Regions from separate parts of the Nonomuraea ferruginea genome, predicted to be linked through region 1. Evidence: riboswitches for the same ligand, from Rfam matches in the RefSeq annotation. Region 1 holds a riboswitch; each other region holds the start of a gene.

Region 1 (9,973 bases):
GACCGCGATCAGCAGCACCACCAGGGCGAGCGTGCGGCGTTCCCACAGGCCTCGCAGGATCACGGCTCCACCCTTCGCAGCACGACCCCGTCCTCCACCGCCTCGATCCTGGCCATGGAACCGGGGGGCAGCAGGTGGTGGTACTCGGGCGGCACCTGCACCGCGCCCTCCCTGCCGACCACCACGAAGTCCTCGCCGTGACGGCCCTCGGCGCCGACCCGGCCGTCCCTGATCGTCACCGTGCGGCCCAGCGCCTCGCTGACGCCCGGGTCGTGCGTCACCACCACCGCCGTGGTGCCCTCGGCCTCGGCGGACTCCTTGATCAGTTCGATCACCCGCTGCCCGGACCCGGCGTCGAGCTGGCTGGTGGGCTCGTCGGCCAGCAGCAGCCTGGGGGAGTTGGCCAGCGCCACGGCCAGCGCCAGCCGCTGCTGCTCGCCGCCCGACATCCGGCCCGCGGGCCGGTCGCCGACGTCTTCCAGCCCGACGCGGGCCAGCAGGTCACGGACCCGGCGCCGGTCGCGCCTCACCGCACGCTGGGCGAACGCGACGTTCTGGGCGGCCGGGAGGTAGCCGATCAGGTTGCGCGACGGGTTCTGCAGGACCACGCCGATGCGCGACGCCCGCAGCCGGTCGAGCCCGCGCTGGTCGAGCCGGCCCACGTCGGTCCCGTCGAGCCACAGCCGGCCGGCGCTGGGTCGCAGCAACCCGGCGAGCAGCCACAACAGCGTCGACTTGCCCGCGCCCGAGGGGCCCAGCAGCGCCACCGTCTCGCCGGGGTCGATCACCAGGTCGACGTCGCGCAGCGCCACCACCTCGACGTCCTGCGCCCGGTAGATCTGCACGATCCCGTCGCAGCGCACCATACTCATCGGTGGACCGCCGCGCGCAGCTCGACGACCCGGTCGCAGCGTTCGGCCACCTCCGGGTCGTGGGTGGCGATCACCAGCGTGGTGCCGTCCGCGCCGACGGCGAGCAGCTCGTCCAGCACCACCTCGCGGTGGACCGCGTCCTGCTCGGCGGTCGGCTCGTCGGCCAGCAGCACCTTGGGGCGCAGCGCCAGCGCCCTGGCCACGGCCACCCGCTGCTGCTGCCCGCCGGACAGCTCCTCCACCAGGTGATCGGCGAACCTGGCCACCCGCAGCCGCTCCAGCGCCGCCGCCGCCAGCCGCATCGCCTCACGCGGCGGCCGGCCCGCCGCGCGCAGCGCCACCTCCACGTTCTCCGCCGCCGTCAGCAGGCTCAGCAGACCGTACGACTGGAAGACGAGGGCCAGGCCGGCCCGCAGCTCCGGCTGCTCGTCGAGCGGCACGCCGCCCACCAGGACGCGCCCCTCGGCGGGCGGGACCAGCCCGGCCAGCGTCGTCAGCAGCGTCGTCTTGCCCGAGCCGGACGGGCCCATGAGCGCGACCCGCTCGCCCTCGTCCAGTTCGAGTGTGAGGTCGTCGATGAGTTTCCTGCCCGCGACGACGCAGGAGAGCGCGCGACAGGAGATGGCAGGTGGGGGCACCACGCGCGGATCATCCTCCGGGGGGCGGCTTGACGTCAACCGTCAACGACCTCGCAAGTCCGCTGCAAGCACGCCGCATACCGTGGTGCCGGCAGGCGACACGTGAGCCGCGCGAGCAGAGCCGCCCAGCACAGGGGCCTGGGCGGGCAGGAGTGGGGGAGCCGCGCGGCTCACCGCCGTCTCCGTCCCACCCCCTGAGCCGTGACCTACTTGTGATCTTGTGACCGTGGCCCCGGGCGCCGGATCAGGAACGGTTCCAGCAGGCCGGGGGCCGCACGCGCCGCCAGCTCCAGAACCTCGCCGCGAGCCGCGCCCGGTAGGCGTCGGCCGCCAGCCAGAGCGCGACCGGCGCCGCGGCCACCACCGCCGCCCCGAGCACCGGCCAGAACGGCCCCGCCCACCAGGTCCCCGGCGCAGGCCGCGACGACCGCGCCCGGTGGCCAGTCCAGCCCTGCCAGCACGCGCGCCGGCACCGTCACCGCGGGCACCGCGACGGCCAGGGACTTGACAGCGGCCGCCCGCAGGTTGCCGCGAGGCAGCTCCTGCCACTCCTGCCACTCCTCCTCCGGCTCGGGCACGACGGTCTCGCCCATGTCACATCCCTCCGTGCGCGCGGGCCCGGGAGTCATGTGGCGTCGCCCGGGGTGGACTGGGTGACGGCTGTCAGGCGGGCGGCCAACGAGGCGGCCACGGCCTCGTCGAGGCCCTCGATCCTGACGGCGCCCGCCGCCGAGGCCGTGGTCACCGTGACGTCCGCCAGCCCGAACAGCCGCTGCACCGGCCCCCGCGCGGTGTCGACCGTCTGGACGCGCGACATCGGCGCCACCCGCCAGGTGTGGGTCAGCCAGCCCCTGCGCGTGTAGACCGCCTCGCCGGTGACCTCCCAGCGCTGGACCCGGTAGTACGCGTGCGGTGCCACCAGAGCCACCGCCAGGCATCCCACCGCGGAGGCCGTCGCCGCCACGCCCAGCCACAACGGCCGGTCGGTCAGGAACCAGAACGCCGCGACCGCGCTCCCGCCGATCGGCAGCATGAACAGCAGCCACTGCACCGTCCACCAGGACACCGCCCGGGGATCCGCCTGGTCGCGGGGCGGGCGCAGCGCGGTCTCGCGCGCATCGACAACCACGTCCATGGCCGTCAAGGGTGGCCGAGCCCCGCGGACCCGCGCGTCGGCCCGAGGGCTCGCGCGCCATCGACTTTGGTCGCTGTTCGATCGCCATCGGTAGCGCCTAACCTCGTGAGACGTGACCCCGACGAGCGAGCCGCACCAGGAGTACCGATGGGTGCTCCCGTCCGTGCTGCTCGGCGACGGCGGCGCGGGCGGGCCGGTGCGGCGCTCCACCCGCGACTGGATCGTCGACATCTCCATGTTCCTGCTGGCCTGCGGGCTCACTCTGATGACCGCGCTGGAGATCGACGGGCCGACGCCGCTGGTGGCCGCTGAACAGGTTGTGGGAGTGATCTCCTGCCTGTCGGTGTGGCTGCGCCGCCGCTGGCCGGTCGGCCTCGCGCTGGTCACCACCGTGGCCTCGGGCTACTTCGAGATGGTCGGCGGGGCGTCGGTGGTGGCGCTGTTCACGGTGGCGGTGCACCGGCCGTTCAAGATCTCCGGCACGATCGCCGGGCTCGGGCTGCTCGTGATCGTGCCGTTCTACTTCCTCCGCCCGGACGTGGATCTCGGCGGGCCGACGTACGCGATCCTCGCCCTCGCGATCGTGCTGACCACCTTCGCCTGGGGCATCGTCGTCCGGGCCAGGCGCCAGCTCATCTGGTCGCTCAGGCAGCGGGCCGACGGAGCCGCCGAGGAGGCCAAGCGGCTGGAGCGGGAGCGGATCGCCAGGGAGATGCACGACGTGCTCGCGCACCGGCTGTCCATGCTCAGCCTGCACGCGGGCGCGCTGGAGTTCCGGCCCGGCGCGCCTCCCGACGAGGTCGCCAGGGCCGCCGGGGCCATCAGGGCCAGCGCCCATCTCGCGCTGCAGGACCTGCGTGAGGTGATCGGCGTGCTGCGTCACCACGACGCGGACGCGGAGGTCCCCGACCGGCCCCAGCCCACGCTCGCCGACCTGCCCGCGCTGGTGGCGGAGTGCGAGCAGGCGGGCATGGACGTGAGCCTGCGACTCAAGGCCGGCGAGGTGCCGGAGAAGCCGGGGCGCAACCTCTACCGCATCGTCCAGGAGGCGCTCACCAACGCGCGCAAACACGCGGCGGGCGCACCGGTCACCGTGACCGTGACCGGTGGGCCGGGTGAGGGGGTGTCGGCCGAGGTGCGCAACTGGCTGCCCGCGCGCCACGGCCCCCGCATCCCCGGCGTCCAGATCCCCGGCGCCGGGGCCGGGCTCATCGGCCTGACGGAGCGCGCCGCGCTGGCGGGCGGGCGGCTGGAGCACGGCCCGACCCCCGAGGGTGAGTACGTGGTCCGCGCCTGGCTACCCTGGCCGGCGCAGACATGACGGCGAGGGGTGGGGAAGGTGCTGGTGAAGGGCTGGTGGGAGGACGGATGACGACGCCAGGGGCGCGGCCGGTCAGGGTGCTGATCGTCGACGACGACGCGCTCGTCCGGGCGGGGCTGTCGATGATCCTCGGCGGCGCCGGCGACATCGCGATCGTCGGTGAGGCGGGCGACGGCGCCGAGGTGCCGGCGATGGTCGCCCGGCACCGGCCGGACGTGGTGCTGATGGACATCCGGATGCCGGACGTCGACGGGCTGACCGCGACCGAGGCGCTGCGGGCCGCCCAGTCGCCGCCCGAGGTCCTCGTGCTGACCACGTTCCACGCCGACGCGCAGGTGCTGCGGGCGTTGCGCGCGGGCGCGGCCGGGTTCCTGCTCAAGGACATCCCGCCCGTCGAGCTGGTGGCCGCCATCAGGAAGGTGGCGGCGGGGGAGCCGATCCTGTCGCCCGCCGTGACCCGGCAGCTCATCGCCCACGTCTCCAACGGCGGCTCCGGTGGCCGCACGGACCGGGCCAGGGCCCTGATCGGCCGGCTCAGCGAACGCGAGCGGGAGGTGGCGCTGGCCGTGGGGCGGGGCAGGTCCAACGCGGAGATCGGGCGCGAGCTGTTCATGAGCGTGCCCACGGTCAAGGCGCACGTCTCGCGCATCCTGACGAAGCTCGAACTGAACAACAGGGTGCAGGTGGCCCTGCTGGTCTACGACGCCAGTCTCTGACGCACGTCCTGGAGTTCCAGGTTTTGCCCGCCCTTTCCCTTGTGGGCCGGTCCCGTACGGGAGTGACTCCACGCAGGTACGGGCCACACACGCACCGTCGGAACCGCTCGCCTCGTCCGGACGGCGCGAGAGGACGCGCCCGAGTTCGCGAGGCGACGCCTCGCAGGTCGGCGATGGGGCAGGGGGTGGAAACGGCCGCGGGACCGAGCGCTTACCCGGAAAAGGATGCCCGTTACGGACAGGTACCCGGCAGCCGTACCCTTGTCTGAAAGAGCATGTCATGAAGGGACAGTGGGATGAGCTCAGCGGGTGAAGGCCTGTCTCGCCCGCTTCCCGAGCAGGTGCGACTCAACGTCGTCGACCTGGCCGCCCAGGTTCTCGGCTCGATGCCCGCCGCCGCCGTCCCGCCGCCGCTGCGCGGCATCGCCAAGTTCGATCCGCGCAAGCGTGCCCGCCTGGGCGGCGCGCCCATCGCCGCCCAGCTGGAGAACGACAAGGACTTCCGCGTGGCCGTCGCGGAGCACGTGACCGCCGGGTGGCCGGAGCTCGTCTCGTCGCTGGCCGAGGGCAACGTCCCGCCCGCCGCCGATCCCGTGCTCGTCGCCGCGGCCGCCTACCTCACCCGCCCGCCGGGGTGGGAGGAGATGATCGAGGCCGCCAGGACCGACCTGGAGAGGAACGCCGCCGCCGCCGAGGGCGCGGAGCGCGAGGAGGTCGTGTCCCGGCTGCGCGAGCAGCTCGCCGCGCAGAAGTCGGCGGCCAAGGAGGAGGTCGACCGGCTGCGCGAGCAGCTCAAGGCCGCCCGGGGGGAGAACTCCGACCTGCGCCGCAAGCTCCACGACGCCCGTGAGCGGGCGAAGGCGGCCGTGCAGCGGGCCGAGGCGATGGAACAGACCGCCCAGGACGCCAGGGCCGCGGCCACGGCCGCCGGCAGCGCCGGCGAGACCGAGCTGCGCCGGCTGCGCGAGCGCCTGGCCGACGTGGAGAAACAGCTCGAAGCCTCGCGCAGGGCCGCCCGCGAGGGGCGCAGCATCGAGGACGCCCGCATCAGGGTGCTGCTCGACGCGCTGCAGGACGCCTCCGCCGGGCTGCGCAGGGAGCTGGCGCTGCCCACCACCATCTCCAGGCCCGCCGACTCGGTGGCCGCCGTCGCCGGGGAGACGCCGGGCGTGCGGGGGGTGCCGGCCCGCGCGCTGGCCGACGACGATCCGCAGCTGCTCGACCAGCTCCTCGCCCTGCCGCAGGTCCATCTGATCATAGACGGCTACAACGTGACCAAGACCGGTTACGGCACTCTCACGCTGGCCGACCAGCGCAACCGGCTGATGACCGGGCTCGGCGGCCTGGTCGCGCAGACCAGGGTCGAGGTGACCGTGGTGTTCGACGGCGCGGAGCTGAACGCGCCGGTGCAGGTCGTCGCGCCGCGCGGGGTGCGGGTGCTGTTCAGCGCGCCGGGGGAGATCGCCGACGACCTGATCCGCCAGCTGGTACGCGCCGAGCCGCCGGGCCGCGCCATGGCCGTGGTCTCCTCCGACCGCGAGGTGGCCGAATCCGTCCGGCGCATGGGAGCCAGACCCGTTCCGTCTGCTTTGCTGCTGCGCAGGCTCGGCCGCGCCTAGATTACAAATCAGTGTTTGGGTGAGACCTCACCTTCCACTTCTGTACTATTTCGCCCCAGATGTATTCCCCCTGGGAGGCGAGCTGTGAGGTTGGGCCGGGCGCCACTGGCCGCGGGTCTCGTGATCGGGCTGATCACTCTCCCCACGGGAGGAGTGGCCGCCGACCCGCAACCGACGATCAGTCAGGCCAAGGCCAAGCTCGAGAAGCTCAACGACAAGGCCGACAAGGTCGTCGATCGCTACAACACGGCGACGGAGAACTACAAGGCCGCCAAGAAGCGCTACGACAAGCTCAACGCCGGCTACAAGCGCAAGCTCGCCACCGTCGCCGAGCTGCGCCAGCAGGTCGTCACGATGGCCGTCGACGGCTACAAGATGGGCCGCGACCTGACCTCGATGCCGACCATGGTGACCGCCGAGAACCCGGGTGACCTGCTCTACCAGATGGCGCTGACGGAGCGGCTGACCGCCGATCGCGCCGGCAGGCTGGCCGCCTTCGACCGGGAGAACCGCGGGCTCAAGATCGAGCGTGACAAGGCCCAGGGGGCTCTGGGCGAGGCCGACGAGGAGCGCGACAAGATCAAGAAGGAGCGCTCCGAGATCGAGAAGCTGATCGCCCAGCAGAAGAAGCTGCTCGACCGCCTCGGGGCCTACCGCGTCGGCGACCCGAACAGCACCGGCGTCAAGTACACCGGCCCCGCCTCGGGGAGCGCGGCGGCGGTGCTCAACTTCGCCTACGCGCAGATCGGCAAGCCCTACCAGTTCGGCGGCACCGGCCCCGGCGGCTGGGACTGCTCCGGCCTGACGCAGGCCTCGTGGCGCGCGGCCGGCGTCTCCCTGCCGCGTACGACGTGGCAGCAGTGGGCCTGGGGCGCGAGCCGGAGGGTGTCGCTGGACGCCCTGGAGCCCGGTGACCTCATCTTCAGCGAGGGGCTGGGCCACGTGAGCATCTATGCGGGAAACGGCAAGATCGTGCACGCGCCGCAGACCGGTGACGTGGTCAAGGTCGTCCCGCTCTCCGCGTACGGGCGCCGGCTCGTCGGCGCGGTACGCCCGTGAGCCGCTGAAACGTCTGTGACTGATGTGACAGAAGGGCTCTGACACATCGTCAGGGCGGCAAGTGTGAGTATGGTCACATCTGGGTAACGGGACTGGCTTGCCAGCAGGGATCCGCGGGTCTGACAGCGGGCTTGTCAGATCGTCATGTGCTTACCGTGCCTTTGCCAGCCCATGACTTCAGGCGTAGGTTCTGGCGTCGCGGCGGACACTCCATGCCCGCCGCCGGCCATCGCCGCCGCGCCGCCGGCGCCGCGACGTGGACGAACAAGAATCCGCCGGTCACCGCCGCATCTCCGGGAACCTTCACCCGGGTGGTGGCCTGCCGAATCCGTGCAGCCAGGAGGCACGGAGCCGGGGAACCATAGATCCCGTCATTTCAGGGCGGGATCAGGGGTGAATCGGCGCGGCGACGCGCCGTAGGGCGACTTCCAGGCCCGAATCCGTCAGCTAACCCGGTAGGCGTTCGTGGAAGACTCAAGGAGCAATCCTGTCTACCTCCCCTAAGAACCCCCGTCTGTCTCGCCTTGCCGTCAGCGGCGTGGCGCTCAGCATGACCGTGACGGCCGGAGGGCTGGCCCTCCATGTCCCGGCGGCGCAGGCGGACACGGTGATCGCCCCGGCCGGAGCTTCGGTGACGACGGTCGAGGCCGTCAAGACCACTGCTTCCAAGAAGGCGACTTCGAAGAAGGTCATGTCCAAGAAGCAGGCGAAGGCGGCCCGGCAGAAGGTGAAGGCCCACAAGGCCGTCGCGGTGGCCAAGAAGCAGATCGGTGACCCGTACCGCTACGGAGCCACCGGGCCGCACGCCTTCGACTGCTCTGGTCTCGTCCAGTTCGCCTGGCGGAAGGCCGGGGTCAAGATCCCGCGCGTGACGAACAGCCAGTTCGCGGGCATCAGGAAGAAGGTCTCCTACAAGAACCTGAAGCCGGGTGACCTGATGTTCTTCCGCGGGCTCGGCCACGTGGGCATGTACATCGGCAAGGGCAAGATGGTGCACTCGCCGAGCTCGGGCAAGACGGTGCGCGTCGAGAAGCTGAACGGATGGCGCAAGTCGTCGTTCGCCGGCGCGGTACGCCCCGGTCTGTGACCGATCGCGAAGGCCCCGCCCCTGACTGGGGGCGGGGCCTTCGTGATGCGTGGGACGGGCGTCCCGCCGCTAGCATCGGACAGCATGTCCGGGATCGTGGGCCGTCGAGCGGTGGTGGCGGGGCTGGTCCTCGCCGTGGCCGCGGCCGGCGGGGCGGCGCCGGAGTCGTGGTCCGCCGGGGTGCCTGATGAGCTGGCCGGGGTGCGGGAGCTGTGGCGGGGCGAGCTGGGCGTCGCGCGCGGCGAGCGGGCGCTGGTCGCCGGGCAGCGGGCCGATCCCGGGCTGCTGGCCGATCTGGCGCGGCGGGCCGACGCGGCGGGGCGACGGGTGTCGGGCGTGCTGGGCCGGCCCGTGCGCCCGCTGGTGCTGGTGCCCGCCTCAGGGGAGCAGGCCGCGCGGCTGGCCGGCGTCGCCGACGTGCGCGGGCTGGCGGCGGTGGCCGACGGGCGGCGGGTGATCGTGGTGCCCGAGGGTTTCGCGCGGCTCAACCCGACCGGCAGGGACGTGGTCCTCGCCCATGAGCTCACGCACGTCGCCGCGGGCACCGACGGGCTGCCCGGCTGGCTGTACGAGGGATTCGCCGACTACGTGGCCTATCGGGACGCGGGGCTGGCGGTCACCGTGGCGGCGGCCGAACTGGCGGCCGAGGTGCGGGCGGGGCGGCTGCCGGACGAGCTGCCCGGGGCCGGTGACTTCGGCTCACGGGGGGACGCGCTGGCGCGGGCGTACCAGGAGGCGTGGCTGGCGTGTCGGTTCCTGGTCGAGAGCGCGGGCGAGGGGACTCTGGTGAGGCTCTACCGTGATGCCCAGAGTGTCGGCACCGACCGGGCACTCGCCGCGCGGGGGCTCACGCTCGGCGGCCTGACCCGGGGGTGGCGCGCGTACGTGCGGGACCAGCTGGGGTGAGAGGACGCGAAGTGGACGACGGCCACGACAGGAACGGCGCCGCGGGCGACCAGGCCGGGACCCGATCCGGCGGGCCGCCACGGCCGGCGTCCGGCGAATCCGCCCACGAGAACGGCCCGCGCCCGGATGACGGGCAGGCGCTCCCGGCGGACGGCCGACCGGGGTCTCAAGACCCCGGGCGGGAGGAGCGGCCGGGCGGTGAACCGGGACCTCAAGACCTCGGGCGGGAGGGGCGGCCGGGACCTCAAGACCCTGCGCACGGTGGGGCGGGTCGGAAGGGGCGGCGGCAGGCTGGGGTGGCCGGGGTCGTGCTGGGGGCCGGGATCCTCGTGGTGGTGGGGCTGACGACGCCGTGGCAGGCGCTGCCGGGGGCGCCGGAGGTGGCCGCCGACCCGGCCGCGGACTTCACCGCCGGGCAGATCGCCCGCGCGCAGGCGTTCGACGCGGCCACTAGCGTGCCCGGTTATCTGTCGCTCGGCCTGACCCTGGTGTTCGCGGGCCTGCTCGTCGCCACCCCGCTGGGCGCCAGAATCCTCGGGGTGCTGCGCGGGCCGTGGTGGGTGCGGGTCCTGCTGGGGGTGCTCGTCCTCACGGTCGTCGAGGAGGCGCTGCGCTGGCCG
Region 2 (9,973 bases), on a different contig from region 1:
CAGGACCACATCGACGGCCATGCCCTCGCGGCGCAGCCCCGCCGCGACCGTCAGGGCCAGCTCCTCATGGTCTTCGACCACCAACACCCTCATGATCCCCAGAATGCCCCCATCGCCGGTTACAGCGGGGTAACCGTCACCGTTTCGGCCCTGTAACCGGCCCCCGGCTTTCCTGGAGGCACACACGGCCGACCGAAACGGAGACATCATGTTCGGCTCGAAGATCAGCAGGTTCGTCCTGGCCGCCGTCGTCCTCGCCGCCGGCGTGGGCTGGATGGCCGGCTCGGAAGAGGAGCCCGTCAGGGACGGCGAGCAGTTCACCGCCTGCATGCGCGCTCACGGGCTGCCCGGCTTCCCCGAGGTCGCGCTCTCCTCGGCCGGGCTGGTCAACCTCGACATCAAGGGTGAGCGCGTCGACGTCCTGTCGGGGAAGTACGGGGCGGCGGTCGAAGCGTGCGAGCCACTGCTGCCCGTGGGTTCCCGGTTGCCGGGCGCGCCGACAGCGCCGACAGCGCCGCCGTTCCCGTCCTGACCCGCAGGGCACTGGCCTACGTCCGGGCGGCGATCCACCGATCGGTGGATCGCCGCCTCCGCCGTCCGGCGGCCAGGTCCCGTCTCCTGGTCGGTGTCGGCGGAAGTGCCGGTCGTAGCAGGCTGAATGCGCCAACCACCGAAGGGACGCGCGCATGCCACCAGTGATCGAGGTACGCGACCTCCACAAACGCTATGACGACAAGATCGCGGTCGACGACGTCTCGCTCACCGTCCAGGAGGGTGAGATCTTCGGGATCCTCGGCCCGAACGGCGCCGGCAAGACGACGACCGTGGAGTGCGTCGAGGGCCTCCGCACCCCGGATCGCGGTGAGATCAAGGTGCTCGGGCTGGACCCTCTCCGTGACCGCGCCGAGCTGACCCGGCGGCTCGGCGTCCAGTTGCAGGCCGGCCACCTCCCCGAGCGGCTCCAGGTCGCCGAGGCCCTGGAGCTCTACAGCTCCTTCTATCCCGAGCCCGCCGACTGGCGCGGACTGCTGGACGGCCTCGGCCTGGCGGACAAGGCGAAGACCAGGTACGCCAAGCTGTCCGGCGGCCAGAAACAACGGCTCTCGATCGCGCTGGCGCTCGTCGGCAGCCCCAGGGTGGCGATCCTCGACGAGCTCACCACCGGCCTCGACCCGCAGGCCCGGCGCGACACCTGGGACCTGATCGAGGGCGTGCGCTCTCGCGGGGTGACGATCGTGCTGGTCACCCACTTCATGGAGGAGGCCGAGCGGCTGTGCGACCGGCTCGCGCTGATCGACGCCGGCCGCGTCGTCATGGTGGACACCCCGGCCGGTCTGACCGAGCGGGCGTGCGCCGGGCAGCGGATCCAGTTCCGCCCGTCCAGGCCGATGGACGACCGCCTGCTGACGAGCCTGCCCGACGTCTCCGGCGTCACCCGCAGGGGAGAGCTGGTCATCGTCAACGGCAACGACAACGCGCTCAACGCCGTCACCACCGTGCTGGCCCGCAACCGGATCGTGGCCCATCAACTGCGCGTCGAGCAGGCGAGCCTGGAGGACGCGTTCGTCCGGCTGACCGGCAAGCGTCCCGGCCCCCGGTGACACATCAGAGAGAGGCCCCCATGCCCATGTCAGCATCGAAGACCGCCGAGCGGGGTTCCGCGACCTGGCGGCTCATCAAGGCCGAGAGCACGCTGTGCGTCCGGGACAAGGTCGGCCCCCTGTGGGGCATCGGCTTCCCGCTGATCCTGCTGGTCATCCTCGGCAGCGTCTCCGATCTGCGGACGCCTGTGGAGGGCGGCGGCGGCCTGACGTACTTCGACCTCTACGTCCCTGTTCTGGTTCTGTTCAACCTGGCCATCCTGGCCACGGCCTCCCTGCCGACCACGCTCGCGGGATACCGGGAGAACGGCGTGCTGCGGCGCATGCGCACCACGCCGGTCGGCCCGGCCCGCGTGCTCGCCGCCCAGCTCGTGGCCAACTTCGCCATCGCGGTCGTCGCGATGGTCCTGTTCCTCGCGGTGGCCGGGTTCGGCTTCGGCGTCGGCCTGCCGGAGCACCTTCCCGGTTTCGCCCTCGCCTGGCTGCTCGCGGCGGCCGCGCTGCTCGCGATCGGCCTGCTGATCACCGCGCTCGCGCCCGGGCGCGGCCCGGCCACGGCGATCGGCACGGTGCTGTTCTTCCCGATGATGTTCTTCGCCGGACTGTGGGTGCCGATCTCGCAGATGCCGCCGCCGCTGCGGGACATCGCCCACTACACCCCGCTCGGCGCGGGCATGGGGGCGTTCCAGGACGCGTACCAGGGTCACTTCCCGTCCGCCGTGCCGCTGCTGACCCTGGCGGCCTACGCGGTGGTGTGCGCGTCCGTCGCGATCCGCTGGTTCCGCTGGGAATAGCCGCCCGGAATAGAATCCCGCAAGGGAGAGGGAGCCTTGAAGACTTCGCCACAGCCGCCGTTCCTTCTGGTCAACGTGGTGCCCTACGCGCTGCTGGCGCTCCTCGTCGCGATCCTGCTGGTCGTGGAGGACTGGACGGGCTCCTTGCTCGTCGACCTCGGCCTGTGCGCCCTGGCCGCCGCGTGGATGCTCGGCATGTTCACCCTGCGTCCCGGCTGGTGGGGCCGGCCACGGACCATGGGGGTGTTCGTCGCGGGGCTGCTCGTGATCACCGCGGTCCTGGTGATCCGTCATCCCCTCTTCGGGCTCTTCACCCCCGCCGCCTACATCTACTCCTTCACGGTCCTGCGCTGGCCGTGGCGACTGCTGGGGGTGGCCGCCACCGCGGTCCTGGCCGGTACGGCGCAGGCGTCCAACATCCCCACGACCGACGTCCTCGGCCTGACGCTGGCCGTGATCGTCATCCCTTCAACATCGCCATGATGTGCGCCTGCGCCTGGGGCCTGTGGCTCGCCGAGAAGGAGGAGGAGCGGCGCGAGCAGACCCTCGGAGAGCTGAGCCGGACGAACCGGCTGCTGGAGGCGTCGCTCGCCGAGAACGCCGGCCTGCACGCCCAGCTGCTCGCCCAGGCCAGGGAGGCGGGCGTGCTCGACGAGCGCCGGCGGATGGCCCGCGAGATCCATGACACCCTGGCGCAGGGGCTCACCGGCATCATCGCGCAGCTCCAGGCGGCCGAGCAGATGCACGAGGTCCCGGCGCCGTGGCGCCGGCCCTTCGACGCCGTCAAGAACCTGGCGAGGGAGAGCCTGGCCGAGGCGCGGCGCTCGGTCGACGCGCTCCGGCCCGAGCCGCTGCGGACCGCGCGCCTGAGCGACGCCCTCGCCGACGTCGCCGGCCGGTGGTCGAGGCTGCACGGGCTCGCCGTTCACGTCACGACGACCGGCACGGCGCTGCCGATGACACCGGAGGCCGAGTTCGCGCTGCTGCGCACGGCCCAGGAGGCACTGGCCAACGTGGCCAAGCACGCGCACGCGACCAGGGTCGGCGTGACCCTGTCCTACCTGGACCACGAGGTCGCGCTGGACGTACGTGACGACGGCAGGGGCTTCGACCCCGCGGGTCTCGACACGGACGACGGGTCACCGCCGCCCCGCTGCGGCGGATTCGGCCTGACCATCATGCGTCAGCGCGTCGAAGGACTGTCCGGCACGCTGCGGATCGAGTCCGAGCCCGGAGCCGGCACCGGGATCTCGGCCTGCGTCCCCACCCTGCCGGCCGGGAGCCACGCATGACCGATCACACGGCCACGATCCGGTTGTTGATCGCGGACGACCATCCCGTCGTCAGGGACGGGCTGAGCAGCATGTTCGCCTCCGCGCCGGGATTCGAGGTGCTGGGCGAAGCGGCGGACGGCGCCACGGCCGTACGGCTCGCCCAGGCGCTCCGGCCCGACGTGATCCTGATGGACCTGCGCATGCCGGGCATGGACGGGTTGACCGCGATCAACGAGCTGACCAGGCTGGGCGTCACCGCGCGCGTGCTGGTCCTGACGACCTACGACACCGACACCCATGTCCTCCCGGCGATCGAGGCGGGGGCGACCGGCTACCTGCTCAAGGACTCTCCCCGGGAGGAGTTGCTGCGAGGCGCGCGGGCCGCCGCCAAGGGAGAGAGCGTGCTGTCCCCCTCGGTGGCGGCACGGCTGATGAACCGGGTCAGGACCCCCGCGCCGCAACTCCTCAGCCGTCGTGAGCTCGAGGTCCTCGAACTCGTGGCGGCCGGGAACACCAACCGTGAGGCGGCCGCCCGGTTGTTCATCACCGAGGCCACGGTCAAGAGTCACCTCCTGAACATCTACGCCAAGCTGGGCGTGGGGGACCGCGCCGCCGCCGTCACCGAGGCGTTCAACCGAGGGCTGCTCGTCCCGCGATGACGCTGGAGATCCCCTTCTCAGTGCATCGAGATGTGCACGTGGTCGAAGTGGTTCTCGGTGATGCTGCCCCGGTCGGACATGCCGCTCCAGCCCGAGCCGTGGTTGATCCGCTGCTTCCAGATCACGTACTTCACGCCGAGCTTGCCGCGGTTCTGCACGGCCCATTCGGCGATGCGGTCGCCGAGGGCCGTGTTGGTCCCCGACGGCATCGAGCCGCCGCTGCTCATCATGAAGTCGCAGGCCCGGCCCAGCGGATGCTCGCCGCTCGACCCGGAGCGGAAGCAGCCCACGCTGAACGGCAGGGCGAAGTTCTTCGCGATCTCGGTCTTCATCAGCCGGGTGCGGGGCGTGATGTTGTCGGCGCCCGACGGGAGCTGCGGCGCCCAGGTGCCGTCGGAACGGCGGCCGGTGGCGATCGGCACCAGATCTTCCAGCTTCTTCTCGATGTCCTTGATGACGCCCTCGGCCTCCTCGCGCTGGCCGGCCACCTCGGCGGCGTCGGACTCGATCTCCTTGGTCAGCGCCGTGGCCTCGTCGGCCGCCTTCTTCGTCTCGTCGCGGGCCTCGGCCACCTTGTCGACCAGCGCCTGCTGCTCGGCCGTGAGCTGCGCCAGCAGGGCGGCGTTGCGGCCGTCGGGCAACTGGATCAGGCTCGGCAGCTGCATGCCACCGCTCTGGTACTGCAGCAGGGCCAGCTCGGCGACCCGGTCCTCGGCGGAGCTCAGGGTCTGCTCGGCGGTGGCCAGCCGTTTGCCGGCCTCCTCCGCCGCCTTGCGGGCCTCGGCCAGCTCGACGCGCTTGAGGTTGTAGCGCTCGATCAGCTTGTCGACCTTGGCGTTGAGCTGCTTCAGCTCCTTGCGGAGCTGCTGCTCGCCGGGCTTGGGGTCCGCCGCCGCGGACGTGGTCAGGGCCGGGGCGAAAAGCACCGCCGCGGCGGTGACGAAACCGATGGCAAGATGCGCGGGGGACGCTGCCGCCACGTGATGGGTCCTCTCCCTCTGCCGGCCGGGTTAGCTGACGGGTTCGGGTACGGGAGCGCTCCCTACCACCGAAGTGGATTCACCCCAAGTGCAATTGGGTCCCCGGCTCCTGGGCAACTCGCCCAGGATTAGGCATGTTCACACGGCGCTTTACGGTCGTGCTGGAAGGGATAGTAGTGGTAGATCACAAGTAATGCGAGTCAAACGGAAATCTCTTAGTGATCTACCTGTGATCGAAGCGTGCGTGCGGCCTCTTCCGGGAGCACGTCGTTGACGAACGCGCCCATGGCCGACTCGGATCCTGCCAGATACTTCAGCTTGCCCGGGGCCCGCCTGATGGAGAACAGCTCCAGGTGCAGGTAGCCCAGCTCGCGGTCCTGCCGGACCGGCGCCTGGTGCCAGGCCGAGATGTACGGCATCGGCACCCCGAACAGCCCGTCCAGCGCGCGCAGCACCGAGGTGTAGAGCGGGGCGAACGCGGACCGCTCGGCCTCCGACAGCGCCGCCAGGTCGGGCACCTGCCGGTGCGGGTAGAGGTGCACCTCGAACGGCCAGCGCGCGGCCGCCGGCACGAACGCCGTCCACAGCTCGTTGGCCGCCACCACCCGGAGCCCGGCCTCCCGCTCGGCGGCCAGCACGTCCGCGTACAGGTTGCGGCCCTGTCGCCGCTCCGCGTACCGCCGGGCCGCCCCGAGCTGCAGCTTGGTGCGCGGTGTCACGTACGGGTACGCATAGATCTGCCCATGGGGGTGGAAGAGCGTGATGCCGATCTCCTCGCCCCGGTTCTCGAAGCAGAAGACCTGCTCGACGCCCTCCAGCGCGGACAGCTCGGCCGTACGGTCGGCCCAGGCCTCCATGACCAGCTCCACCCGGTCGTCGGAGAGCTGGGAGAAGGACGAGTCGTGCGTCGAGGTGAAGCACACCACCTCGCACCGCCCCATGCCCGGCCGGACCTCGCTCAGCCCCCCGACATCCTGATAAGTCCCGAGATTGCCGGAGAAGGAGGGGAAGCGGTTCTCGAACACGACCACGTCGTAGTCGTACGCCGGGATCTCCGACGCCCGCGCGTCGGACGACGGGCACAACGGGCACTCGTCGGGCGGCGGCAGGAACGTCCGGGTCTGCCGGTGGCCCGCCATCGCGATCCACTCCTCGGTCAGCGGGTCGTAGCGCAGCTCCGACGCCACCGGCCGCGGGTCCAGCGGCCGCCGGTCGATCGCGCTGCGGTCCGCGCCGTCGCTCCGGTCGAAGTAGATGAGCTCCCGGCCGTCGGCCAGCTCGGTGATGGTGCGCTTCACGCCGCCCCCTCTGCGATGATCAACTCTCCGGCCCTGTCGGCCAGCTCCCTGCGTGCCTCCTCGGGCAGCCCCGCGTCGCTGATGACCACGTCGGCCTCCGTCAGCTCGGCGATGGTGCTGATGCCGACCGTGTTCCACTTGGTGTGGTCGGCCGGCACCACGAGCCGGTGCGCGGCGCTGACCAGCTCACGGTCGGTCTCGGACTCCAGCAGGTTGGGAGTGGTGAACCCGGCGCGCAGGCTCATCCCGTGCACCCCGAGGAAGAGCGTGTCGACGTGCAGGCGGCGGATCGCGGCCACCGCGACCGGGCCGACGAGCGCGTCGGAGGGGGTGCGCACGCCGCCGGTGAGCACGACCGTGCGGTCGGCGCGGGCGTTGCGGTGGAAGACGTCGGCCACCGGGATCGAGTTGGTGATCACGGTGAGCTCGGGCACGCCGATCAGATGGTGGGCCAGCGCCCAGGTGGTGGTGCCGGCGGACAGGGCGACCGCGGTGCCTGGGCGCACGAGCTGGGCGGCGCGGCGCGCGATGGCCTCCTTCTCCTGCTGCTGCCTGGCCGACTTGGCGGTGAAGCCGGGCTCCTCGGTGGAGCCGGGGCCGACCGCGGTGGCGCCGCCGTGGACCTTCTCCAGCAGCCCCCGGTCGGCGAGCACCTCCAGGTCCCGTCGGATGGTCATGTCGGAGACGCCGAGCTCGCGCACGAGGTCGGCCACCCGGACACCGCCCTTGCTGCGCACGCGTTCGAGGATCGCCTGCTGGCGCTGCTGTGCGAGCACGCCCCCGCTCCTTCCAACAGATTCCACCAAATTATGACACGAATATGTTGGGGAATGTTAGGTAACCCCAGGCCTTGCCGGGAAGCCGGTGAAGAGGGACGTTGGGTCGGACCCGTACCCCGACCTCCGGGAGGTGACCGTATGGCCAGGCGCGCACGCAAAGGCAAGGCACGCAAGAAGAAGAAGGCCAACCACGGCAAGCGCCCCACCGCGCGCTGACGGACACCGCCGCCCGCCCGGCGGGCGGCGGGTCCTCGTTCACGCCGGCAGCCCGCTCAGCGCCTCGTCGATGCGCTCCTGCGGCAGCGCGAAGTCCTCCATCTCGCCCGACAGGTAGCGCTCGTACGCCGCCAGGTCGAAGTGGCCGTGCCCGCACAGCGCGGTCAGGATCACCTTCTCCTCCCCGCTCTCCTTGCAGCGCAGCGCCTCGGCGATGGTCTCGGCCAGCGCGTGCGTCGGCTCCGGTGCGGGCAGGATGCCCTCCGTCCTGGCGAAGCGCACCCCCGCCTCGAAACACTCCCTCTGCGAGCGGGTGACCGCCTCGAACATCCCCAGCTCGTACATGTGCGACAGCAGCGGCGACATGCCGTGGTAGCGCAGCCCGCCCGCGTGGATGGGGTCGGGCACGAAGTCGTGGCCCAGCGTGTGCATCTTCATCAGCGGGGTCAGGCCCGCCGTGTCGCCGAAGTCGTAGGCGTAGCGGCCGCGCGTGAACGACGGGCACGCCTCCGGCTCGACGGCGCGGATGACCGGGTCGATCTTCCCGGCCAGCTTCTCGCGCAGGAACGGGAAGACCAGGCCGCCGAAGTTCGACCCGCCGCCGGTGCAGCCGACGATGACGTCCGGCATCTCCTCCAACTGCCCCAGCGCCTCCTCGCCGATCACCGTCTGGTGCATGAGCACGTGGTTGAGCACCGACCCGAGCGCGTAGCGGGTGTCGTCGGCCGACGCGGCGACCTCGACCGCCTCGCTGATCGCGATGCCCAGGCTGCCGGGCGAGCCGGGGTACTCGGCCAGCACCTTGCTGCCGGCCTGCGTCACGGGCGACGGGCTCGCGTGCACGCTCGCCCCGTACACGCGCATCAGCGCCGAACGGTACGGCTTCTGGTCGTACGAGGCGCGCACCATCCAGATCTCGCAGTCGAGGCCGAACTGGGCGCAGGCGAAGGCCAGCGAGCTGCCCCACTGCCCGGCGCCCGTCTCGGTGGTGAGCCTGCGCACGCCCTCCTGGGCGTTGTAGTACGCCTGCGGGACGGCCGTGTTCGGCTTGTGCGAGCCGGCCGGGGAGACGCCCTCGTACTTGTAGTAGATGCGCGCCGGCGTGCCCAGCGACTTCTCCAGGTTGCGGGCCCGCATCAGCGGGGTCGGCCGCCACAGCCGGTAGACGTCGAGCACTTCCTGGGGAATGGGCACGAACCGCTCCTGGCCGACCTCCTGACGGATGAGCTCCATCGGGAACAGCGGCGCCAGGTCATCGGGACCGATCGGCTGCCTGGTCGCCGGGTGCAGCGGCGGGGGAGGCGGGGCGGGCAGATCGGGAACGATGTTGTACCAGTTGCTGGGGATCATCGTCCCAGTCTGCTCCCGCCGCCGGTCACGATCCAGTCCCGTCAGGCGCGTCGCTCCGCGTCGACCTGGCGGCGCACCTCCGGCACGACCTCCTCGGCGAACCTGGTCAGCTGCTCCCGCTGGTCGCCCTCCGGCCACAGGATGAACGTGTCCATCCCGTAGGCCACCGCCAGGTCGGTCAGCTCGTCCACCCACTGCCCGGCCGGGCCCTTGAGGAAGCCCTCGCTCGGGCCTCCGGTGATGGTGCCGTTGACGTTGTAGAGCCTGCGCACGTCCCGCGGTCGGCGATCCGCCTTCTCCGCGGCCTCGTCGATGCGCGCCTGCAACTCGGGCAGCCGCTCCGGCGGCGCCCACGACGAGGACGGCAGCCACCCGTCGGCGGCCCTGCCGGTGAGCGCGAGCGCCCGCGGCCCGCCGACGCCGAGCCAGATCTCCATCGGGTGCGCGGGCTCAGGCCCCGCCTGGGCGCCGCTGAGCCGGTAGTGCTCGCCGTCGAACCGCCGGTTGCGCTCGCCGCTCCAGATCGCCCTGACGACCGCGACGGCCTCCTCCAGCGCGCCGATCGCCTGCCCGGGCGTGCGCCGCGCTCCTCCGTACGCCTCGATCGCGTCCCAGAACGCCCCGGCGCCCAGCCCCAGCTCCACCCGGCCGCCGCTGAGCAAATCGAGGGTGGCCGCCGCCTTGGCGAGCACGGCCGGCTGCCGCATCGGCAGGCTGGCCACGTCAGGGAACACCCGCACCCGCTCGGTGGCCGTGGCGATCACGCTCAGCAGCGTCCAGGTCTCCACGTAGCGCCGCTGGTACGGGTGATCCTGCACACCGATCAGGTCCAGCCCCAGTTCGTCGGCCAGCCGCGCGTACTCGACCAGCGGATCATCGGCATAGGGCACCAGGAAGTAGCCGAACTCCAGCGGACGTCCATAATCAGCCATAACCGTCACCTACCCGTTCACGGCCCGGATCGCCAGCCGATCGGGATGGTCGGCGCGTACCACCACATCCGCGGCCTCCTGCGGCCGCAC
Region 3 (9,973 bases), on a different contig from region 1:
CGACCGGCTCGCCACCCGCGGCGAGTTCGCCCGCGCCTGCGAGCATCACGAGGAGGTCGTCGGGGCGCTGACCGAGGTGGGCGCCGTCGAGGACGTGGTCGGCGTGCGGGCGCGGCAGGCCCAGCTGTACTGGCTGCTCGGCGACGAGCGGTCCAGCGCGTCCGCCATGGCGGAGGCGCAGCGGTGCGCGGGCGGGATCGTCTGGCCGGACGCCCTCGCCGAGCTGGCGCTGTCGAAGGCGCAGCTGGCGCGCTGGCGCGGCGAGCCGGGCCAGGCGCACGAGCACCTGGCCACGGTGCGGGCGGTGATGGGCGAGCCGGGCATGCCCGGCTCGGTCCACGCCATGACCATGCACCTGTACGGCTACCTCACCGAGGACATCGAGGAGGGCCGCGCCCACCGGAAGGAGGCGTTCCGCGCGGCCGCGGCCACGGAGCACCCGCACCCGCCGATGATCGCCGAGATGCTGATCGGGATCGCGGACCTCGCGCTGCGCCAGGGGGAGTACGAACAGGCCGTGCGGCTGCTGGCGGCGAGCGACGGCGTGCGCGGCACGCCGGACCGTTCGCAGCCGGACGCCGCCAGGATCGCCGCGGCCACGCGGAGCCGCCTCGGCGAGACCGTGTTCGCCGAGGCGTTCCGTGCCGGTCAGCGGCAGGACTGGCGCGAGCTGGCCGGGATCACGCTCGCTTCGTGAACGTCCTGCGCGCCCACAGGTAGCCCACCAGCGTGAGCCCGGCGCACCAGGCGACCGCCGTGATGGCTGGGCCCGCCGACGGCGTGCCGGACAGCAGCCCGCGCAGGGTCTCGATGATCGAGGTGAACGGTTGGTACTCGGCGAACTGCCGCGCACCCGGCCCCATCGTCTCGGCCGGCACGAAGGCGCTGCTCAGGAAGGGAAGGAGCATCAGCGGGACCCCGGCGAGTCCCGCGCCTTCCGGTGTCTTAGCGGCGAGCCCGGACGCGACGGTCAGCCAGCCGATCGCCAGCACCGTCAAGGCGACGATGCCGATCGCGCCGAGCCACTGCGGGAGACTCGCCGCCGGCCGGAATCCCAGCAGCACCGCCACCCCGATGATGATCGCGATGGCCACCATGGTCCGCAGCATGATCGCGATCACGTGCGCGTTCAGCACCGCGGCCCTGGACACGTCCATGACGCGGAGCCGGTTGATGAATCCGGTCGTCATGTCCGAGTTCACCGCGGTCGCGGTGGGCCCGATGCCGTAGCCGATGGTCATGATGATCAATCCAGGCGTCGCGTAGTCGACGTAGTCGGCCCCGACGTCGAAAGCGCCGCCGAACACGTGGACCATGAGGAACATCACGAACACCGGCACGAACACGGCGTTGAACAGCGTCAGCGGATTGCGCATCGTGTGCCTGAAGTCGCGCCGCACCATGGTGGCGGAGTCCGCCAGGAAAGCAGAGAAGGCGTTCATCGGGCACTGACCTCCTTGTTCCCGTGCCCGGTGAGGGCGAAGAAGACGTCATCCAGATCCGGCGTGTGCACCGACAGTTCGCCGACCTCCACCGCATGCGTGTCGAGCCGTTCGAGCAGCGCCCGGAGCGACCGCACCCCGCCGTCGCCGGGCACCCGCAAGGTCAGGTCCTCGTCGTCCCTCGTGGACCCGGGCAGGACCCGCGCCGCGGCGTCGAGTTCGTCCCGGCTGGTGAACCGCAGCCGGACATGACCGCCGGGAACCCGGCGCTTGAGCTCGTCGGCGGTGCCCTCGGCGACCAGCCGGCCCTGGTCGAGCACGGCGATCCGGCCGGCGAGCTCGTCGGCCTCCTGGAGATACTGAGTGGTCAGGAAGATGGTCGTGCCGTCGGCCACGAGTTCCCTGATGATCTGCCACATGGTGCGGCGGCTGCGCGGATCGAGTCCCGTCGTGGGCTCGTCCAGGAAGATGATCCGCGGCTTGCCGACCAGCGTCATGGCCAGGTCCAGCTTGCGGCGCATGCCGCCTGAGTAGGACGCCACCAGCTTGCCCGCCGATCCGGCCAGGTCGAACCGGTCGAGCAATCGGCCGGCGATCCTCCTGCCCTCCGCCCTGGGCAGGTGCAGGAGGTCCGCCGTCATCAGCAGGTTCTCCTCGCCGGTGAGGAGGTCGTCGACCGAGGCGAACTGCCCGGTGACCCCGATGGCCGCGCGCACCGCCTTGGTCTCCGTGGCCACGTCGTGCCCGGCGACGACGGCCTTCCCGGCGTCGGGGGCCAGCAGCGTGGTCAGCACGTGCACCGTCGTGGTCTTCCCGGCGCCGTTGGGCCCCAGCAGGGCGAAGACCGTGCCGGTCCGGACGTCCAGGTCGACGCCGTCGAGCACGACCTTGTCCTTGTACGCCTTGCGCAGCCCGGAGGCGGCGATGGCTGAATCGTTCATGGCGCCCACCATCGCCGGCCGCTCTGACACGGGGCCGTCGCCGGGCTGACGCGGCCGCTGACACGGCCCGCCCGGCTACGAGCTCGGGCGCTCCCCGGCGTCCGCGCCGGCCAGGGGGATGCCGCGCACGGTGAGCACCATGAGGACGACGCAACTGGCGGTCAGCGCGATGTCGGCGACGTTGCCGACGAACAGGCCGCCGTAGTCGATGAAGTCGACGACATGACCCTGAGCGAAGCCCGGCGGGCGGAACAGGCGGTCGAGCAGATGGGAGGTGGCGCCGCCGAGCAGCGCGCCCAGCACGACGGTCCAGGCGGGCGAGCGCAGCCGCCGCCCGGTGTAGAGGATGCCGGCGACGGCGGCGGCCGCCGTCAGGGTGAACACCCACGTCGCGCCGGCCCCTATCGAGAACGCGGCACCGGGGTTGAACAGCAGCCGCAGCTGGATCAGCTCCGGGATCACCGTGACGCGCTCGCCGCCGGAGAGCGCCGAGACCGCCCAGAGCTTGGACGCCTGGTCCACGGCGAGCACCGCCGCGGCGAGCACCAGCATCCATCCGTAGGGCCGCATGCCCCGTCCCGGCTCCCGGGACCCTCGTCCGATCGGCACCTTCGACCTCGCCATCCGATGACCGTTTCGCCCAATCTAGCGGCCACGCGAGGGGGAGACGCCCGATACGGCCGGGGTGACGAGGAGGGCCGGCGGGCGGGGCTTCAGTCGGAGTCGACGCGACCCAGCGGGTCGGCGCTCTCCAGCAACGCCGCGCGCGCCGCCGTCCAGCCGGAATCCTCCGGGTCGAGCGCGCTGCGCAGGTAGGCCGTGGTGAGCCGCTGGATCAGGGCGACCCGTTCGGGGTTCTCGTCCGTCGTCTCCGTGACGTCGCGGCCGACGATGCCGCCGAGCCCGTGCTCGGCCCCGAACAGCGTGAGCAGGCTCTTGCCGCCCGGGCTCAAGGTGTACGGGTCGGTGAACCAGTCCGGCCCCCGGACGCTCAGATGGGACTGGTCCCGGTCGCCCGCGACCACGAGGGCCGGTGTGGTCATGTGGCTGAAGTCCGGGTTCATGAAGGGCATGTGCTCGGCGGCGAACGGCGTCAGGTCGGCGCCGCCCCGGCCGGGTGCCGCGAGCAGCACACCCGCCTTGACCCTGGGGTCGGACAGGTCCTGTCCCGGCCCGCCTTCGGGATCGACGATCCGCGCGCCCAGCAGCATGCTCGCCGTCTGGGCGCCCCAGGAGTGCCCGGCCACGGCGACGCGGCTCCGGTCCAGACGCCCGCTCAGGCCGGGGACGGCGGCTTCGACCAGGTCGAGGTGGTCGAGTACGCGCTTCAGGTCCTCGACCCGGAACCGCCAGATCAGCGGTGTACGGGGATCGTCGGGCGGAAGGTTCAGCGTCCTGGAGTCGAGATGGGTGGGCTGGACCACCGCGAAGCCGTGGGCGGCCCAGAAGCCGGCCAGCGGGTCGTACCCGTCCATCGACCAGCCGAAGCCGTGCGAGAAGACGATGATCGGCAGGTCGCGCCCGGCGGCGGGCGCGGACACGCGCACCTGGAGGTCCTCACCCCGGCCAGGGGCCGGCAGCACCACCGGCCGCGCCGAGAGGACCGGGATGGGCGCGCCCTGGGCCGCGTGTGCGGGCGCGATGACTGATCGGCTCATAAGAAGGTCTTCCTCGTTCGTGGGTGAAGTGGCCGGCGTGGTTGGCCGGCGGGCGCCCGCTCTGGCATCATGAAGAAAGCGGGACAGCGTCCCGTTTGACGATACGGGACACTGTCCCGTTTAGCAACACCGGAGGCACGGCGCGATGAACGACGGCGAGCGGGGCGCGGGGCGCGCGGCCCGGCCCAAACGGGCGGACGCCCGGCGCAACGAGAAGAACCTGCTCGACGCGGCCGGAGAGGTCTTCGTCACGTCGGGCGTCGACGCGCCGATACGCGACATCGCGGCCAAGGCGGGCGTCGGCACGGCCACGATCTACCGCCACTTCCCGACGCGGGCGGACCTGATCATCGCCGTCTACCGGCACCAGGTCGAAGCCTGCGCCGAGGCCGGTCCGGCCCTGCTGACGACCAGTGCCACGCCGTACGCCGCCCTGGAGCGCTGGATCAACCTCTTCGTGGACTTCCTGGTCACCAAGCACGGGCTCGCCGCCGTCCTCCAGTCCGACAACGCCGGCTTCGACGCCCTGCACGCCTACTTCCTCGACCGGCTCGTGCCCGTGTGCGCCCGGTTGCTCGAAGCGGCGGCCGCCGCCGGCGAGATCCGCCCCGGCCAGGACGCCCTCGAACTCATGCGGGGCATCGGGAACCTCTGCGTCGGCGCCGGCGATCCCCGCTACGACGCCCGCCGCATGGTCGGGCTCCTCGTCGCGGGGCTGCGCCTCGACTAAGGGCCTCTCCAGGTCAGGAGACGGTCCACTGCTGGGCGTTGTTGCCGTTGCAGGTCCACTGCCGCACCTCGGAGCCCGGGGCGGTGCCGAAGTTGTAGTTGTCCAGGCACAGGCCGCTGTGCCGGTTGGTGAGGGTGGAGTAGCCGCCTCCCACGGACGTGACGCGCCATTGCTGGACGGCCAGGCCGTTGCAGGTCCACTGGCGTACCTCGGAACCTGGGGTGGTGCCGAAGTTGTAGTTGTCCAGGCACAGGCCGCTGTGCCGGTTGGTGATCGTGGAGTAGCCGTCGGCGGCCGGGGTGATCTGCCAGTCCTGCGTGGCGAGGCCGTTGCAGGTCCACTGGCGGACCTCCGCGCCCGGCGTGGTCACCCAGTTGTAGTCGTCCAGGCAGAGGCCGCTGTGCCGGTTGCGGATCCGCACCGTGGCAGGGGTGGGCTCGCCCGAGGGGCCGGGGATCACGGTCGAGGTCGAGACGGGGACGCCGAGGTCGGGCGTGCCGTCGGCGTTCCAGGAGATCTTCTGCACCCGGGTGGTGCGGGTGGTGCCACAGCCCTGGCTCGACGAGGAGTTGGCGTGGTAGGCGATCCAGGTCTCGGTGCCGTCGGGCGAGGTGAAGAAGGAGTGGTGGCCGGGGCCGTAGACGCCGTTCGCGTCGTTGCGCTGGAAGATCGGGCTGGGGAACTTGGTCCAGGACGCGGCCGACAGCGGGTCACCGCCGCGGTACTCCAGCATGCCGAGCTTGTAGTTGGGGCCGTTGCAGTGGCTGGCCGAGTAGGTCAGGAAGGTGCGGCCGCCCCGCTGCAGCGCGAAGGAGCCCTCGTTGACGGCGCCGTTCTGACGCTCCCAGTCCAGGGTCGGGGCCGAGATCCGCCTGCCGAACGCGCTCGCCGTCCACGGGTTCGACATCGGCGCGATGAACAGCGACTGCAGGCCGTCGGACGCGAACGCCGAGAACGTCATGTAGAGGTTGCCGTCGAGCTTGAGCAGGCTGGCGTCGATCGCCCATCCGTTGTCGGGCATCAGGTTGACGACCCCGCGGACGGTGTAGGGCCCCATCGGGTCGGACCCGGCGCTCTCGGCGACATGGGTGCGGCGGGGCAGGCTGCCCTGCTCCACCGAGTAGTACAGGTACCAGCGGCTCCCGACCATCTCCAGGTGCGGCGCCCACATCGTGTTGCCGCCGGTCCGTACGACGACCTGCTCGGGCGCGCTGCGCAGCCCGGCGATCGTCGCCGAGCGGCGCATGACCACGTCGGAGTTCCACGTCGTGGCGACGTAGTAGTAGAAGCCGTTGTGGAAGACCAGCGTCGGGTCGGCGCTGTTGGGCGTCGGGACGACGGGGTTGGTGAAGGACGGGCCGGGCGCCGCCTGGGCGCGGCCGGTCGTGAACAGGGCTGACAGGACGATCGTGACGACGGCGAGCGTCAGGATCCGGCGCGCCGTGCCCGGCAGGGAAGCCAACACGAGGACTCCTTGGGGGGTGGGGTCGACCAGTTGTGTTAGCGCTAACACAACTGGTTGCTTCGTCGTGCTCACTTGCTGGTGGAGAGATGTGTGCCAAGTGTTAACGCCAACACCACAACCGTCAAGGGCGCCTCCGCCGCCGGCTGGGAGGTGGGACAACCTTCAGAGTGCCTGAAGCTTCCGTTAAGCTTCAGTAACCCTGAAGGTTGGAGGATCGAACGTGAGGGATCACGTCCTGCTGTCCGTGCACGTCCTGGCGGCCATCGTGTTCGTCGGGGGCTCGGCCGTGGCCGCGAGCCTGTTTCCCCGCTACGCCCCCGTGGCGGGCCCGCCGGGCGAGGGCGAGCGCAGCCCGGCAGTGGCCGCCGCCCTGCACCGCATCACCCGCGGCTACAGCCTGTTCGGTCTGGTGGTGCCCGCCGTCGGCATCGTGATGGCCCTCGCGCAGGGCCGGATGGGGGAGCTCTGGATCGTCGCCTCGATGGCGCTGACCGGCGTCGCGGCCGTCCTGCTGGCCACCCAGATCTACCCGCGCCAGCGGGACGCGCTGCGCGACCCGGACGACGGGAGCCGGCTGCGCGCGCTGTCCATGCTCGCCGGCTTCTACAACCTGGTCTGGGCGGCCGTGGTCGTGCTGATGGTCGTCCGGCCGGGAGCGTGACCGGCGATAGCGCCGGTCAAATCCGAATTGTGGTGAGTTGCGACGTTTGTCAGATTGCATTACGTTGAGGCTTCATTTGCCCAGACCGTGCGTGCCCCACCCCCGGGGAGCGCACGGCCGCCGAATCCGTTCGCGGAGCCGGGGACCCATTCCCCTTGGGGTGAATCGGCGCACCACGCGCCGTAGGGCACTTCCACGCCCGAACCCGTCAGCTAACCCGGTAGGCGGCATGGAAGCTAGGAGCAAGCCCCCAGATGAACGTCACCCACCGGTTCGGCGGAGCGCTGATCAGCCTCGCCGTCGCCGCCGCGGCGTTGACCGCCGGCAGCACCGCCGCCCACGCCGCCCCGCCGGTCGCCACCCCCGTCGACGCCGCGCAGGCCGAAGCCGCCCCCGCCGTCCTGGCCACGGCCGCCCACCTGGTCGACGCCACCACCGGCCAGGTCCACTTCAGCAAGGAGGCCGACCTGCGCAGGCCGGTCGCCAGCCTCACCAAGATGATGACCGCGTACGTGGTGCTCCAGCGGGCCGAGCCCACCGACAAGGTCGAGGTCACCACCGCCGACGTCGGCTACGCCGCCAGGGGCGGCGCCGCGGTCGCCCACCTGCGCGCCGGCGACACGCTGACCGTCGAGGACATGCTGCACGCGCTCATGCTGCCCTCCGGCGCCGACGCCGCGCACGCGCTCGCGCGCACGTACGGGCCGGGCGTCGAGGGGTTCGTGGCCGCGATGAACGCCACCGCCCGGCAGCTCGGCATGAACGACACGCTGTACGTCAACGCGGACGGCATGCCCTACGGCGGCGGCGGCCACTCCACCGCCCGCGACCAGGTCCGCCTGGCCCAGAAGGTGCTGGAGAACCCGACCCTGGAGAAGGTCACCTCCACCCAGTACCACACCGTCCCCGCGACCTCCGAGCGCCGTTCGTACTCATGGCGCAACACCAACCGCCTGCTCGGCACCTCCGGCGCGCTCGGCGTCAAGACCGGCTACACCCGCGCCGCCGGTTACACGCTCGCCTTCGCCGCCGATCGGGGCGGCAGCCGGCTCGTCGGCGTCCTCCTCGGTGAGACCAGCTCCAGCCGCCGCTTCCAGACCGCCGAGGCCCTGCTCGGCTGGGCCGGCGCCGCGGCCGCACAGCGATAGCGGTCTCCGTGCGAGCGGCCCGGCCAGGGCCGCTCGCACGGACGGACCGCCGCACCCTCTAGGGTCCTGTTGAACATTTCAAGCCGCGTGAGAACGGGACCCCCATGAACCTCGCACTGTGGATCGTCGCGGGCCTGCTGGCCGCCGTGTTCGGTGTGGCCGGGCTGATGAAGCTGGCGCAGCCCAAGGAGAGGCTCGCGGCCGCCGGCCTGGCCTGGACGGAGGACTTCTCCGCCGGCGCGGTCAAGGCCATCGGCGGGCTGGAGGTGCTGGCCGCGCTCGGGCTGATCCTGCCGGCGACGTTCGGCGTCGTCCCGATCCTCACCCCGCTGGCGGCGGCCGGGCTGGTCATCGTCATGATCGGCGCCGCGGTCACGCACGGCCGGCGCGGGGAGCATCCGGCGATCGCCGTCAACGTGGTGCTGCTCGTCCTGGCCGCGTTCGTGGCCTGGGGCCGCTTCGGCCCCCATGCCTTCTGACGTGACAGCTCGGCCCGGGATTCACGGGTGCGCCGTCGAGACCCGCTCCACCAGGTCAGGCTGGAAGACCACGTGACGATGCTCGTGGCCGCCGGGGCTGTCGGCCTCCTCCAGCAGCATCAGCGCCGCGGTGCGGCCCAGCTGCTCGCGCGGCTGGCGGATCGACGACAGCGGCACGGCCGCCGCCGCGGCGAAGTCGATGTCGTCGTACCCGAGAATCGCCACGTCGGCGGGGACCCGCAGGCCGCGCTGGGTGAGCTCCTGCAGCACGCCCATCGCCACCAGGTCGTTCGCGCAGAACACGGCGGTGGGCCGCTCCTCGCGGGGCAGGCCGGCGAGCTCCTTGCCGGCCTGGCGGCCGGTGGCGACGGTGAGGTCCGGCAGTGGGATCACGGTCAGCTCGCTGTCCGGGCCCAGCACGCCGGCCAGGCCGTGGTGGCGGTCCTCCACCTGGCGGACGGGGAACGGCCCGCCGGCGAAGGCGATCCGCCGGTGACCCCGGTCGAGCAGGTGCCGACCGGCGAGCCGGCCGCCGAGCACGTCGTCCACCGAGACGGCGCACCCGTAGGAGTGGCGCGACGAGCTGTCGAACGTCACCACAGGGATGCCCCGGGAGATCAGCCCGCCCAGCCGCTCCCGCTGGCCCGAGGCGTTGACCGGGGTGATCAGCACGCCCAGCGGGCGCTCCTCCTCGAACATGCGCAGCAGCCGCGCCTCCCGGGCGGCGTCCTTGCTGCTGTTGACCACCATCACGTTGACGTCGACGTCCTGCGCGGCGGTCTCGACGCCGTTCAGCACGTCGATGAAGAACGGGTTGGTCAGGTCGAGCGCGACCACGGCGATCGTCGTGCTGCGCCCGGCCCGCAGCTGGCGGGCGGAGCCGTTGCGGACGTAGCCGAGCTGGGCCACCGCCGCCTCCACCCGCATGCGGGTCTCCCTGGCCACCATCTCGGGCCGGTTGAGCACGTTGCTCACGGTGCCGACGGAAACCCCGGCGAGTCGGGCGACGTCTTTGATGCTCGGCATCGTTCCTCGGTCATGAAGTGCGGCGGCGCTTGAACCGTATCAATGCTACGGGCGCCCCCGAGAGACCGCGTCTCAGCGCGGATCGCGCCGCAGCGGATGCTCGGGCGGCACCTCCACCAGCACGATCCGGTGCCCGTCGGGGTCGGCGATCCAGAGCTCGACCAGCCCCCACGGCTCCCGCCTGGCCTCGCGCAGCACGGTGACGCCCGCCCGCCGCAGCCGCTCCTCCTCCCGGCCCACGTCGCGGACCTGCAACCACAGCATCATGCGCTCGCCCGCCGGTCCGCCGGAGTGCCCCGACAGTTCGAGGAACCCCTGCCCGAGGAAGAAGACCACGCCGGGATGGTCCGGCGGGCCGAACTCCCGGTAGACGGCCAGGCCGAGCGTATCGGCGTAGAAACGGCGGCTGCGCTCCAGGTCACC

Evidence for each region. A riboswitch is a leader RNA that binds a small molecule or an ion and turns the genes downstream of it on or off. The one in region 1 is predicted to bind cyclic di-AMP.
Region 2: linked by a shared signal. The riboswitch ahead of ABD999_RS38470 (coiled-coil domain-containing protein) and the one ahead of ABD999_RS17055 (C40 family peptidase) in region 1 are both predicted to bind cyclic di-AMP.
Region 3: linked by a shared signal. The riboswitch ahead of ABD999_RS03535 (D-alanyl-D-alanine carboxypeptidase family protein) and the one ahead of ABD999_RS17055 (C40 family peptidase) in region 1 are both predicted to bind cyclic di-AMP.

Annotation. Positions count from the first base shown of each region.
Region 1 is NZ_BAABFD010000008.1:129,620-139,592, reverse strand. It holds gene ABD999_RS17100 (FtsX-like permease family protein) at 1-63, opposite strand, end outside; gene ABD999_RS17095 (ABC transporter ATP-binding protein) at 60-872, opposite strand; gene ABD999_RS17090 (ABC transporter ATP-binding protein) at 869-1,513, opposite strand; gene ABD999_RS17085 (hypothetical protein) at 1,717-2,103, opposite strand; gene ABD999_RS17080 (PH domain-containing protein) at 2,136-2,645, opposite strand; gene ABD999_RS17075 (sensor histidine kinase) at 2,758-3,966, shown strand; gene ABD999_RS17070 (response regulator) at 4,014-4,682, shown strand; gene ABD999_RS17065 (NYN domain-containing protein) at 4,979-6,301, shown strand; gene ABD999_RS17060 (C40 family peptidase) at 6,386-7,360, shown strand; cyclic di-AMP (ydaO/yuaA leader) riboswitch at 7,671-7,837, shown strand; gene ABD999_RS17055 (C40 family peptidase) at 7,899-8,447, shown strand; gene ABD999_RS17050 (hypothetical protein) at 8,532-9,353, shown strand; gene ABD999_RS17045 (M48 family metallopeptidase) at 9,650-9,973, shown strand, end outside.
Region 2 is NZ_BAABFD010000027.1:91,335-101,307, forward strand. It holds gene ABD999_RS38435 (response regulator transcription factor) at 1-93, opposite strand, end outside; gene ABD999_RS38440 (hypothetical protein) at 209-532, shown strand; gene ABD999_RS38445 (ABC transporter ATP-binding protein) at 687-1,601, shown strand; gene ABD999_RS38450 (ABC transporter permease) at 1,622-2,395, shown strand; gene ABD999_RS38455 (hypothetical protein) at 2,432-2,878, shown strand; gene ABD999_RS38460 (sensor histidine kinase) at 2,875-3,687, shown strand; gene ABD999_RS38465 (response regulator transcription factor) at 3,684-4,328, shown strand; gene ABD999_RS38470 (coiled-coil domain-containing protein) at 4,346-5,308, opposite strand; cyclic di-AMP (ydaO/yuaA leader) riboswitch at 5,314-5,453, opposite strand; gene galT (galactose-1-phosphate uridylyltransferase) at 5,524-6,606, opposite strand; gene ABD999_RS38480 (DeoR/GlpR family DNA-binding transcription regulator) at 6,603-7,382, opposite strand; gene ABD999_RS44040 (50S ribosomal protein bL37) at 7,524-7,601, shown strand; gene ABD999_RS38485 (TrpB-like pyridoxal phosphate-dependent enzyme) at 7,641-8,951, opposite strand; gene ABD999_RS38490 (LLM class flavin-dependent oxidoreductase) at 8,993-9,883, opposite strand; gene ABD999_RS38495 (nucleoside/nucleotide kinase family protein) at 9,893-9,973, opposite strand, start outside.
Region 3 is NZ_BAABFD010000002.1:50,774-60,746, reverse strand. It holds gene ABD999_RS03575 (AfsR/SARP family transcriptional regulator) at 1-697, shown strand, start outside; gene ABD999_RS03570 (ABC transporter permease) at 681-1,442, opposite strand; gene ABD999_RS03565 (ATP-binding cassette domain-containing protein) at 1,439-2,383, opposite strand; gene ABD999_RS03560 (signal peptidase II) at 2,459-2,953, opposite strand; gene ABD999_RS03555 (alpha/beta hydrolase family protein) at 3,097-4,041, opposite strand; gene ABD999_RS03550 (TetR/AcrR family transcriptional regulator) at 4,187-4,771, shown strand; gene ABD999_RS03545 (family 43 glycosylhydrolase) at 4,785-6,236, opposite strand; gene ABD999_RS03540 (hypothetical protein) at 6,457-6,897, shown strand; cyclic di-AMP (ydaO/yuaA leader) riboswitch at 7,006-7,139, shown strand; gene ABD999_RS03535 (D-alanyl-D-alanine carboxypeptidase family protein) at 7,152-8,045, shown strand; gene ABD999_RS03530 (DoxX family protein) at 8,150-8,524, shown strand; gene ABD999_RS03525 (LacI family DNA-binding transcriptional regulator) at 8,546-9,550, opposite strand; gene ABD999_RS03520 (VOC family protein) at 9,623-9,973, opposite strand, start outside.